DNA from 2 places in the Shewanella sp. Koi 1 genome. Region 1 is predicted to be linked to the other one. Evidence: riboswitches for the same ligand, from Rfam matches in the RefSeq annotation. Region 1 holds a riboswitch; the other holds the start of a gene.
The links. A riboswitch is a leader RNA that binds a small molecule or an ion and turns the genes downstream of it on or off. The one in region 1 is predicted to bind cyclic di-GMP.

Region 1 (6,740 bases):
ACCAACACCGTGGCCTGTGCCGTGGTCGTAATCAAAGCCATGTTGCCACAGATATTGACGGGCGAAGGCATCGAGTTGTTGCCCCGTGGTGCCTTTAGGATAGCGGGCCTGATCTAAGGCGATATGGCCTTTTAATACCAAGGTGACCATTTTCTTCTGTTCATCGGTCACGTTACCAATGGCGATGGTACGGGTGACATCCGTGGTGCCGTCCAGATACTGAGCGCCAGAATCCACAAGGTAGATGCTGTCCATCGTCATCATGGCTGGCGTGCCATTGTTATGGTTGTAGTGGCACATGGCCGCATTGGCGCCAGCAGCGGAAATGGTATCGAAACTGGGCTCGCGATATTGTGGATCTTCGAGGCGGAAACTTTCCAACTTGTCAGCGAGGGTTGCTTCATCGTGCAGACGATTGGCCGCGACCTCGGCATCGAGCCAAGCGAGGAAACGGCTCACGGCCACACCATCGCGGATATGGCTGGCGCGCATGCCCGCTAATTCGGCGGCATTTTTCTGTGCCTTAGGCAGGGAGACCGGGTCAATTCCGGCAATTAACTTGGCGCCTGCATCGCGGGCAATATTTTGTGCCCAAGCGTTGGCAGAATTGGGATCGGCGAGCAGTTTCACGCCCTGTAAGCTTGCCAAGGTATCGGCAAGGGAAGCTTCGCTCTTAAAGCTCACACCCGCTCCAACGTGTTCTTCAATGCCTTCTGGGAGTTTGCTTAAATCGGTAAACAGCTGCATATCGCCATTGGCGTGAAGTAGCGCGCAACCGAGCACGACTGGCAGACGCGGCACGTCATTACCACGGATATTGAGCAGCCAGCAGAAGGAATCTAAAGCGGCAATCAGCGCGACATCGGCGCCGGCTTTTTTGACTAGTGCACCAATCTCGGTGCGTTTTTGCAGACTGGTCTTGCCCGCACTTTCATTACTAAATAACGTGATAGTTGCGCTCGATGGTGCAGGTCGATTTTGCCAGTGCTTATCAATCGGATTCTGTTCGACGGCAACCAATTCAATTTGGGCTTTCGCTAACGTGGCTTTGGCGTTTTCAAACCAAGCTAAGGTGTGTAAACGGGCATCGAAGCCTACACGTGAACCAGCGGCAAGCGTATCGCATAGCCATTCGATTTGCGGTGTGTCGGTCAGGCTCTCATAACTAAAGAGATTTGCATCCACCTGCAGACGCACTTGTACCGTGTAACGACCATCGGTAAAGATGGCGGCTTTGTCTTTTAAGACAATAGCCATGCCCGCTGAGCCAGTAAAATCCGTTGCCCAGTACAGACGCTCGTTATGCTCAGGCACATATTCGCCTAAGTACTCGTCCGCGCGCGGGATGATAAAGGCATCTAAATTGGCACTGGTGAGTTCGCTACGAATGGCGGCAAGACGGTTAGCAATCTTATTCGGTTGTAGGGATTGTGATGAAGATGGTAACGACATAGGGGCTCCAAATATTGGCATTGGCGGCTGACGTAGGCGGCCAAAATTATAATGCGTAATGCTGGCGAAAAGGATGCGAATTGGCGGCGATTATCGCAAGCTCAACGGCTAAGATGCAAGGGGATGGAATAAAGGATTTTGTATACAATTTTGTTTTTTCGGCATCACTTTGCGATAACAAGGGTTGTGATCTTAAACTAATTTCCAAATTGAAATGTTATCTTTATCACTCAGTTCTTCCGACTAATTCTTACAAATTAGCTACTTAAGTTTTATTCAATCGCTAATATTTACCCATTATGCTAACATTCGCCATCTCCGCTCGGGGTCAGAGGGGAGCACATGTATCAGTGGAGTTGGCGATGCAAACATTAACAATAGACGTGGGCGGTAGCAAAGCCCTGTTCGAACTTCAACTCAAGGGGCATACAGAACAATATAAAATCCCCACGGGTGAAGGCTTTAAAATTGAAGATTTAAATGATCAAATCGCGGCGCTGGAACGGGATTATGATTTACAGCACTACCAGTTAGCGATCGCTGTACCTGGACTCGTACAACAGAATCGTTTGGTGTCCTGTAAATCGCTGCCCGGTCTCAATGGGCTAAGCTTTGAAACCTTGAAAACCCAAGGCGAACTTAAGTTTATCTGCAATGATATCGACGCCGGTATGCAAGCAACTTGTGATGAAAAATATGCCTGTGAGTTGTTAGTCATGTGTGGCACTGGAATTGGCATGTCGATCGCGTTGAGCGGCAAGGCTTTTACGGGGGCTACGGGAGTGGCGGGGGAGCTTGGGCATTGCCGAGTGATGACGGACGCGGGGGAGTTTAGTCTCGAGCAGCTCGCCAGCGGCGATTCTATTCGCAGCCGTAAGATCTCCACCGCCGATGATTTATATCTCGCCGGTACTTATCTGGGGATGGGGCTAGCGTGGGCGGTCAATCTGTTTAATCCTAATCGGATTTGGTTAGCGGGCGGCATGATGAACAGCGCGCCGTACTACAAGGGTTGTCTGGATAGTTTAAGACGCATGGCTCTCAGTGCACCGTTAGCCGAAATGAAGATTAATCGTGTCGATGATATGGAGACCTTAGTCTGCCGTGGCTTATCGGTGATCTTGGCAAGGGATTACTCGAAGGACGCCGCCTAACGGCTTTCGATTGAGGTGCGAATAGGTCAAGATTGGGCGTGATAAGTTCGTTCAGGCTATTAATCTTGGCTTACTTACGCTGATATTGGTTCAGATTAGGTCGAGAACAACAGCATGCGGCCATCGGATTTGTGTGTTTGCAGTGCACTCTGCATATCACCTCATTCGATGACCGCATTTTTGTTTGCACGAGTTATCAAGTTGCGCCTTGCAAACCGTTTTCTTAAGACTTTCGATTTATTTTTATTGCCTTCCCTATTGGCGATACGAGTCGATGATAGGGCTCCATGGCATAAGCAATCCTTTTAAATACAATTCATTGCTTATTTTTTGTACTCAATGATTTTACTTTTCTTTAAAGCCAATCCTGCGTTGATAATCGGTATAACGGCCCGTTTGTTAATATTTAGTTGCAATTTAACGCTGTAGCGGCATATGCTAATCAACGTAATGACAACGTTGTCATTAGTGAAAAAGGCAAACCAATCGAAAGATTGGGACGCAAAGCCTCCGGTCTAAGGGTTCGTTTGTACCTATGATAGCGGGGATACCACAGGTTGTTTCTTCATGCTGCCGTTGTACGCACATGGTTTTAAGAGTGTTGTTTCCTGTCTACGCTTTGTTTGCCTTATTGATGCATAACTTACTCAATAGGGAAATCTCATGTTTAAGACTCAAATCTCCACCTCGGCGATGTTGGTGGCCTCGGTGCTGGCATCCGCTGCCAGTTTTCAAGCCTTTGCGGCGCTCCCCGGTAAACCGACTTTAGGTTGGGGGGAAACCAAGTTTGCCATTATCGAGGTGAATCAAGCCGCCTCAGCCTATAACCAATTAGTGACGGTAAAAGATGCCGCCGATGTGTCGGTGACGTGGAACTTGTATAACGGCGATATCGGCAATAAGGCGCAGGTATTACTCAATGGAAATGTGGCATGGGAAGGTCCATCGAGTGCGGCGGGTACGGCCAATTTCAAGGTCAATAAGGGCGGGCGCTATCAAATGCGTGTGCAGCTTTGTAATAACGAAGGTTGCAGCGCCAGTGATGCGAGGGAAATCTTAGTCGCCGATACCGATGGCAGTCATTTACTGCCACTCAATGCGCCCTTGAAGGAAAACAATCGTCCCTATGCGAATAAATCCGGCAAAGTGGTGGGAAGTTACTTTGTGGAGTGGGGTGTTTATGGACGTAAATTCCCCGTCGATAAGATCCCAGCACAAAACTTAACCCATATTTTATATGGCTTTACCCCGATTTGTGGTGGCAATGGCATCAACGACAGCTTAAAGGAAATCGAAGGCAGCTTTGAGGCATTGCAGCGCGCCTGTGCTGGCCGTGCCGATTTTAAAGTGGCGATCCACGACCCTTGGGCAGCAGTGCAAATGCCGCAGGCGGGTGTGAATGAGTATTCCGATCCCTACAAAGGCAACTTCGGCCAATTGATGGCGTTAAAACAAGCCTATCCCGATCTGAAGATCCTCCCCTCTGTTGGTGGCTGGACGCTCTCGGATCCCTTCTACTTTTTAGGGGATAAAACCAAGCGCGACACCTTTGTCGCCTCAGTGAAGGAATTTTTACAAACTTGGAAGTTCTTCGATGGTGTCGATATCGACTGGGAATTCCCGGGCGGCAGTGGCGCTAATCCAAGCTTAGGAAATGCCAATGACGGACAAACCTATGTCACCCTGATGCGTGAACTGCGGGCGATGCTCGATGAGCTCAGCGCCGAAACCGGACGCACCTATGAGCTGACGTCGGCCATCAGTGCGGGCGGCGATAAGATTGCTAAGGTCGATTATCAGGCGGCGCAGCAATATATGGATTACATCTTCCTGATGAGTTACGACTTTAACGGCGGCTGGACCAATACAGAGCTGGGACATCAAACCAATCTCTATGAGGCGAGCTGGGATCCTAATACCCGTTACTCCACGGACAAAGGCGTAAAAGCCCTGCTCTCTCAAGGGGTGACCCCGGGTAAGATTGTGGTCGGTGCTGCTATGTACGGCCGCGGCTGGACTGGGGTCAATGGCTATAGCGGTAACAATCCTTTCACGGGCACTGCAACGGGCAAAGTGAAGGGCACTTGGGAAGCGGGCGTAGTGGATTATCGCCAGATCGCCAAGGATTATATGGGCGCAGGTTGGAGCTATGCCTATGATGAAACCGCTGAAGCACCATCGGTGTTTAATGCATCTACGGGTGATTTAATTACCTTCGATGATGCTCGTTCTGTTAAAGCCAAGGGTCAATACGTGCTGGCCAATCAGCTCGGTGGTCTGTTCGCCTGGGAAATTGATGCCGATAATGGCGACATTCTCAATGCCATGCACGAAGGTCTAGGTCATGGCGAGGGCACAACGCCACCAGCGAATAAAGCGCCGATTGCCAACGCGGGAGCGGATATCACGGTAACCGGTACAGCGGATGTCACGCTAAACGGCAGCGCGTCGCGGGATCCTGAAAACGGCGCCTTGAGTTATCAATGGAGCCAAGTCTCTGGCCCAAGCTTAAGTATCACTAATGCGGATATGGCCAATGCTGCGGTGCAACTGAGCGGGGCGGCGTCGGATGTGGTGTATGTGTTTAGCCTGCGAGTCACAGATCCTGAGGGATTATCTTCAACCGACACTGTGACTCTCACCCATAAGGCCGAGACGGCAAACCAAGCGCCAGTGGTGACTGTGCCAGCCAGTGTGACGGTTGAAGCGGGGCAATCGGTGAGCATCAATGCGACGGCGACCGATGCCGATGGCGACAGCCTCACCTACGCATGGACAGTGCCAAACGACGTGGCGGCGAGTGGACAAAACAGTGCCACATTGGTGGTGACGGCGCCAGCTGTTACTCAGTCGACCCAATACAGTTTGAGTGTATTGGTCTCCGATGGTGCCTTAGATGCCAGTGCTGCCTTGACCTTAACCGTGACGCCTAAGGCGACGGGCGGTCAATGTGACGCAACTGACCCTAATGCGGCCAACTATCCCGCTTGGAATGCGACAAGCATTTACAACACGGGTGATACCGTGAGTTATAACCAACTGGTTTGGAAGGCGAAATACTGGACTCAAGGTAACACACCTTCAAGAACCGCCGACCAATGGCAATTGTTGAGTCAGGTTGAGTTAGGCTGGGATGCGGGCGTTGCCTACAACGGCGGAGCAACGACTAGCTATAACGGTCGTCAGTGGCAAGCCAAATACTGGACTAAGGGTGATGTTCCCGGTGTCGCTGCAGTATGGACGGATATTGGCGCGGCGTCTTGCCCTTAGTCGATAGGGATTAAAGACAAAAAAGCCCTGCAATGCAGGGCTTTTTATTAAGGAATACAGCGTAAGATTAATTTATCTTCAGCAGCTCAACATCAAAAATCAGTACCGAACCGCCGCCAATTTTGCCAGTGCTGCGGTTGCCATAGGCCAGTTCGCTAGGAATAAAGAAGCGATACTTGTCGCCCTCGACCATCAGTTGCACGCCTTCAGTCCAACCTTTAATCACACGATTGAGTGGGAAGGCTATGGGTTCGCCGCGCTCTACCGAGCTATCGAACACTGTGCCATCAATTAAGGTGCCGTGGTAATGCACAGTCACTGTATCACTCGCCTTAGGATGAACTGTGCCAGTGCCTTGCTGTAACACTTGATATTGCAATCCAGAGGCGGTGGTTTTCACCCCTTCTTGGGTTTTGTTTTGCGCTAAAAACTCATTACCTAAACGGATATTTTCTTGGGCCGCTTTTTGGTTATTCATCGAGGTAAAGAAGTAAAAAATCACCCCAGCAATCACAACAACGGCAAGTAACATTTTCATTTTAAGGAGCACCTCAGTCAATTTTGATCATGTTATCAGTTTTTTAGCCGAAGTGGCTAGCGCCTCAGTTGGGCGCGGTACTGGATGATTCGCGTTACATTTTCTCACTTTTTTAAAATGGCTAAAGGCTTTATCCCGTTTTAGAGATCGCTTAACCTGTGACATTAGACTCTACAAAAACTCAATAAAAACAGATAAGAAGAATAAACAAGGACAGTCTTATGTTAACCAAAGCGGCAAAACCTCTGGTCAAGCTCGTCGACCGTTATTTACCCGACCCTTATATCTTTGTCTTGCTCTTAACCTTAGTGGTGCTGATTTCGGCC
Region 2 (6,740 bases), 2.4 Mb from region 1:
AAGTTTGTCTTAAGCTCAAGTTCTCATTTTTGCCAAGTCGGTTTGCGTTGCGACTGGTATACTCTTTATTCTGTTGCTGGCTATTTCATCACATTCAGGGAGTGAACTTTACTCCCTGAATGATCTAAGTACTCTTCGTTAATCTGAAATGTAGATTATTTGAATCTATATTAATCGTTTTATTGAATTCGTATTTTTGCCTATTCTAACTCCATCGACAACACGTCGCCCTGCCAAGGAGAGAAGCCATGGCCACCATTTACGATTTAATTGAATCTTGGGTTAACACCAATCAAGAATGAGGAGCAAGATATGAGTCAACAGTATTTAACAAGCCAAAGCGGTTCTCCAATTGCTGACGATCAAAACTCATTGTCAGCGGGTGAGCGTGGTCCCTTACTACTGCAAGATTGGCATTTAATTGAAAAACTTGCCCACTTTAACCGTGAGCGTATTCCTGAGCGTGTTGTGCATGCGAAAGGGACTGGCGTATACGGTACTTTCACCCTGACTAAAGACTTAAGCGAATACACCATCGCCGATCACTTTAACGGTTTGGGTAAGCAAACTGAGACCTTCGTGCGCTTCTCTACTGTAGGCGGTGAAATGGGGTCTGCCGATGCCGAGCGCGATCCCCGTGGTTTTGGTTTACGCTTCTATACCGCTCGCGGTAATCACGATATCGTGGGTAACAACACGCCGACTTTCTTCCTGCGTGACGGTATTAAGTTCCCTGACTTTATCCATACTCAAAAGCGTAACCCATTGACGAATTTGAAAGATCCACAAGCTATGTGGGACTTCTGGTCATTAAACCCTGAAGCCATGCATCAAGTGACGATTCTGATGTCTGACCGTGGTATTCCGGCAAACTACCGCCAAATGCATGGTTATGGTTCGCATACTTTCTCGTTCTGGAATGCTAAAGGTGAGCGTTTCTGGGTGAAGTTCCACTTCAAATCGCAGCAAGGCGTGGTGAACTTAACTAATGAGCAAGCCGATAAGTTAAAGGGTATCGACCCTGACTCATCCCAGCGCGATATGGTGGTAGCTGTGACCGACGGTAACTTCCCTCGTTGGACGGTGAACGTACAGATTATGCCTGAGGCTGATGCCAACACTTACCATATCAACCCATTCGATTTGACTAAGGTGTGGCCACATGGCGATTACCCGTTAATTGAGATTGGTGTGTTAGAGCTAAATCGTTTACCGCAAAACTACTTTGCCGAAGTCGAGCAAGTGGCATTAGCCCCGAGCAACTTAGTACCAGGTGTGGGCGCATCGCCCGACAAGATGTTGCAGGCGCGTTTATTCGCCTATGCCGATGCGCAGCGTTACCGAATTGGGGCGAACTACAACCAGTTACCCGTAAACTGCCCACATGCGACTAAAGCCAACCATCACCAACGTGCGGGAGCCATGGCGGGAACACAATGCCCGTACCACGGTAGTCAAACCGGCGGCGATGCCGCGGCTAACTATGGTCCAAACAGCACTGCGGGTGCTTTAGTTGAACCGGCAAACTTTGCCGAGCCACCACTGCGTTTAGATGGCGAAGCGGCGCGTTACAGCCGTTACAATCAGGATGATTACACTCAGGCGGGTAATTTGTATCGCATCTTCAGCGAAGCCGAGAAAGCACGCTTAGTGGAAACGATTTCTGGCTCACTGCGTCAGGCAAGTGTAGAGGTACAGCAACGTATGCTGGCACATTTCCACAAAGCAGATGCCGATTACGGTCAACGGATCCAAACTGCTCTCGGGTTATAAGTTGATTCGTTAGCCCCATAAAAAAAGGCCAGTGTTATCACTGGCCTTTTTGTTTATCTTCATTTTATCAATTAGTTAACCATTAAGGTTGCTACGCCGAGCAGGGCAAACAAAATTGCGCAGCCTCTGTGGATCCACTTCATTGGTAATTTTTCGGCACTAAAATGTCCCGCAATAACCACTGGGACGTTCGCTAGCAACATACCCAAAGTAGTACCTGCAACCACCATGGCTAAGGCATCGTATTTAGCGGCTAAAACGACAGTTGCGATTTGGGTTTTGTCGCCCATTTCGGCGATAAAGAACAGAATAAAGGTCGCAACAAAGGGTCCCATCTTATAGAAACGGCTCTCCTCGGCGTCCACTTTATCGGGGATCAGTACCCAGAGTGCAATCGCAAAGAAGGAGGCGGCAACCAAGTAGCGTGCTACATCTGGGCTCACCCAGTTAATCGCCCATTGTCCAAGCCAAGCGGCGGCAAAATGGTTAAACAGGGTTGAGAGTAAAATACCCAAGATAATCGCAGTTTTATTTTTAAATCTTGCAGCGAGTAATAGGGCAAGCAGTTGGGTTTTATCGCCAATCTCGGCGATGGCAACCGTAAAGGTTGAGGCGAGTAACGCTTCCAAGTGTGATCCTTTTAGGGGTGGTTTTTGACATAAGCACAATAGACCGTCCACCCCTAGGTGCGGTTACTGTGCTCAGGTCTTGCAGGACAAATCGATGATTTGCTGTGAACACCATGGCATGCGGCCAAGTATGTTGATGTTCACCCTGAATATCGATGGCTCGAAATCCAGTTAGCTACTCCCCCGAAGCGAGGTGGGCATTATACCCAAGTGCAACAGGGTTTCAAGATTAAACTCATCGAGTCAGAGGGCAAATAATCTGACAGGTGCCAGTAAAATACCGCTTAGTGTTTTTTAAGGCATTGAATTGTAATAATTTAAATTTTGACAACGCTGTCTTTTGTTGTTAGGTTAGCCGGGTCTCAATGTTTAAGTTACATACTGTTAACTTCAATGGAGATCCACCGTATTTGGCAAACTAATTGAAAAATTAGGACGCAAAGCCTCCGGTCTAAGGTTGTAAAGGGATATTGAAACTAAGATAGCGGGGTTGCCTCAGAATTGAGCTGATGCTTTTAATTCTTTGAAAAATAAACGGCTTTGCTTAATGCTGTTTTGCCTAAATACCACTTTTATACCTATGCCAATCTCGTCGAGAAAGGCGCCCTACGGAGTACAATAAAGTGGCACATCTAACTGCTTTTACATCAATCAGAAATGCTAACCACAAACACCCACAACTGGCTCGTTTAAGCCTAATTGCCTTGGCCTTAAGCGCAACGAGTGCGCTAGTTAGCCAAACGGCGTCGGCCCACGGTTATGTGGTTTCACCAGAATCACGCTCGTACGCCTGTAAAACTGGCAGCAATTTAAACTGCGGCGCCGTTCAGTGGGAACCGCAAAGTGTTGAAGGCCCATCAGGTTTTCCTGAGTCAGGCCCTGCCGACGGTAAAATTGCCAGTGCAGCCAATGCTGCGTTTTCTCCCTTGGATGAACAGAGCCCAAGCCGTTGGTCTAAGCATGACATTAAGTCGGGTTGGAATGACTTTAGCTGGCAGTTCACCGCTAACCACGTGACCCGCAATTGGCGTTACTATTTAACTCGCCAAGGGTGGGACCAAAACCAAGCGTTGAGCCGTGCAAGCTTTGACTTAGCTCCCTTCTGTGTGGTCGACGGAGGCATGGTGCAGCCGCCTAAGTTAGTGACACATAACTGTTATGTGCCTGAAGACAGAAGCGGTTATCACGTGATTTTGGCCGTGTGGGAAGTCGGTGATACCACCAACAGTTTCTATAATGCCATCGATGTGAACTTTAGCTCAGATGTTGTGGTGCCGGGCGAGTGGACCGATATTGGCGATATCAATCCGTCACTCGATCTTAAGGCGGGTGATAAGGTGATGACGCGGGTGTTTGATGCTAATGGCGAGCAAACTGCCAAGCAAACCCAGATAACCATTGCCGACACTACTCAAGGCGCCAAGCAAAATTGGCCATTCCTGTTAGCCAGTGCCATTAATGACCAGCAGCCACAACTTAAGGCGGGGCAGAAGAATGCCTCTGGGGTAATCTCGCCCGTTTACGGTAAAAATGAGATTTATGCCGCGCCTAATTCAGGCCTAGAGCGAGTGGAAGTGAGCTTTGATATTGCGCCTGCGCCGGGCAATCAGCTCGATGTCACGTCACTGGCCGATGATTACACCATTGTCGATGGTGCCGCAAAGGTCAGTTTCGATGTCAGCACTAATGCGGATATGCAGGTCTCGGCTTACCTATTTAGCCACGATGGCACGGCAGCTGGTTATGTCACACAAGCGGTCAACAACACCAACGCGAGTCTAGTGCTTGATGTCGTCGCGCCAAAGGCAGGCCATTATCACTTACAAGTGAAGGGCGAGCCGAAGCAAGGTGAGGTTATCCAGCAAAACTTCGATCTGTTCTTAAAAGATCAAACCACAGCGCCGGATGCCGATTTTGTCTTCCCCGAGGGAGTTAAAAACTATGTGGCGGGCACTAAAGTGCTGCAACCTAAAACTGGCAAGGTCTATCAATGTAAACCTTGGCCTTACAGTGGTTATTGCATGCAATGGTCGCCCACTGCAACTGGGTTTGAACCGGGTGTCGGCGGCTCTTGGAATATGGCTTGGACTGAGCTGTAATTGGTTAACTGGGGAATAAGCGGATTGTGAGTCGCGTTAATCCGCTTTAGCGCAATCCCGTATCCCCGTGAGCGAATCGCTAAACTCATTGATAAACCCTGCAATGCCACAGGTGTTGCAGGGTTTATTGTTTTGATAACAGTTCCGCCTCGTTTTTTTATCTTTTACTCACATTTCCCCTTCGGATAGCCAAAGCGGCTTCATCTTTGTCTATAACTGGCTTGCCCGCTGGGGTTGGCTCTGTTAATGTCCAGAGCTATCTTCTTTTACGCGCGATGTCGCTGCTTTGCTAAGGCAATCACGGTTGAAATTAATGTCACTTTTCTGCAAACGATTTAGTTAGCCTCAATGGCGACTGGGTTGAAATATTCAAAAGCTATTGGGGCCAATTGATCTGCTCTTTGAGATCGGATTGGATGCTTTAAGTTTAGTGACGCTTTTCGTTTGAGATTGCTGTTGGCTTAATCACAGAGTGCGCAAGGCTTTATCCTTCAAATCTACTCAAAAAACCTTAAAAAATAATAATTAATACTTGAACAGGATAATTGTGTGAATTCAAAAATGTTAGGCTCGATAGCCATTGTCGCGGGGACCGCCATTGGCGCGGGAATGTTAGCCTTACCCTTAGCCACGGCCGCCTTAGGCATGGTGCCAGCCATTTTGTTAATGGTGGTGATTTGGGGCTTGTCAGCCTATACCTCATTGTTAATGCTTGAGATTAACCTGCGCTCAGGCGTCGGTGATAACGTCCACGCCATCACGGGCAAACTCCTCGGCAAAAAAGGCCAAATGGTGCAAGGTGCTTCTTTTCTCAGCTTACTCTTTGCCTTAACGGCGGCGTATTTGACGGGCGGTTCATCGCTATTAGTACTTAAAGCCAAAAATATGTTCGACCTCGTGTTAGATAACCAACTGGCGGTCGTGCTGTTTACCTTAGTGCTGGGTGGATTTGCGGCCTTAGGAGTCGCTTGGGTCGATAAAGCCTCGCGCTTCTTGTTTTCGCTGATGATTTTATTACTGATTGTGGTCGTGCTGTTTTTATTACCCGAAGTCAGTATCTCGAGTATGGCAACCAGTGCGGTGGCCGAGTCCATGACTAGCAGTTGGATGGCGGCGATTCCCGTGGTGTTTACCTCCTTCGGTTTTCACGTGTGTATTGCGACCTTAGTACGTTATTTGGATGGCGATGCCGTGTCGCTGCGCAAAGTATTATTAATCGGTTCAACCATTCCGCTCGCGTGTTATATCTTCTGGTTATTGGTGACCTTAGGCACAGTGGGTGGCACCGAAATCAGCAGCTTTAATGGCTCTTTACCTGCGCTTATCAGTGCATTACAAGAGATTGCCCACACGCCTTGGATCAGCAAATGTATTTCGCTGTTTGCGGATTTAGCCTTAATCACCTCTTTCCTCGGGGTCACCTTAAGCCTGTATGATTTTGTGGCCGAACTGACCCGCGCGAAGAAGACCTTCCTCGGTCGCGCCCAAACCTGGTTGTTAACCTTTGTGCCGCCGCTGTTGTGCGCGCTCTATGTACCCGAAGGTTTTGTTGCGGTATTAGGCTTTGCCGCCGTGCCGCTGGTGGTGATGATTATCTTCCTGCCGATCGTGATGGCACTGCGTCAGCGCCAAGCCACGCCGCAGGGATACCAAGTGTCTGGCGGGGCATTTGCCCTCGGGATTGCGGGTTTGCTAGGCGCGGTGATTATCGGCGCTCAGTTATTTGTCGCGCTGTAAGTTAAAGCCGTTTAGCGTACTGAAACGGTAGAGTTAAACCGATAAATATGATGAATGTATTTGCTTTGTAAGCGAATTTTTCTAACTCTGTTATAGAGTGCGTGCGATATGCTAAAGTCAGGCCCAGTGCCTGACTTTTTGCTTTTTAGCGTTAACCAAAGTGGCATGTAATCCCAATAAATATAAGAAATGGCCTCGCAAGCGCTCGGCTTTCTTCACCTAAAACGGACTTAAGATAATGAAAAAATGGTTACTCTCAGTTGCCGTGGCGGCGAGTTTTGCCTCCCATGCCGATGAAGGTATGTGGCAGCCACACCAATTGCCCGCAATGGCCGATGAACTCAAAGCGAAAGGCTTAGAGATTGATGCGAAATCGATTTCCAAACTGACCGAATTCCCCATGAATGCCGTGATCAGCCTAGGTGGCTGTACGGCATCTTTTGTTTCGCCAAAAGGCTTAGTGGTGACAAACCATCACTGCGCCTATGGTTCGATTCAATAT

Region 2: linked by a shared signal. The riboswitch ahead of gbpA (N-acetylglucosamine-binding protein GbpA) and the one ahead of ACUZ8J_RS06130 (glycosyl hydrolase family 18 protein) in region 1 are both predicted to bind cyclic di-GMP.

Annotation. Positions count from the first base shown of each region.
Region 1 covers NZ_JBREJM010000001.1:1,371,882-1,378,621, forward strand. The annotation lists gene ACUZ8J_RS06120 (aminopeptidase P family protein) at 1-1,452, opposite strand, end outside; gene ACUZ8J_RS06125 (ROK family protein) at 1,815-2,606, shown strand; cyclic di-GMP riboswitch class I at 3,073-3,161, shown strand; gene ACUZ8J_RS06130 (glycosyl hydrolase family 18 protein) at 3,270-5,876, shown strand; gene ACUZ8J_RS06135 (FKBP-type peptidyl-prolyl cis-trans isomerase) at 5,944-6,414, opposite strand; gene ACUZ8J_RS06140 (short-chain fatty acid transporter) at 6,636-6,740, shown strand, end outside.
Region 2 covers NZ_JBREJM010000001.1:3,727,057-3,733,796, reverse strand. The annotation lists gene katB (catalase KatB) at 313-1,773, shown strand; gene ACUZ8J_RS16495 (TMEM165/GDT1 family protein) at 1,845-2,402, opposite strand; cyclic di-GMP riboswitch class I at 2,805-2,900, shown strand; gene gbpA (N-acetylglucosamine-binding protein GbpA) at 3,026-4,501, shown strand; gene ACUZ8J_RS16485 (aromatic amino acid transport family protein) at 5,063-6,238, shown strand; gene ACUZ8J_RS16480 (S46 family peptidase) at 6,477-6,740, shown strand, end outside.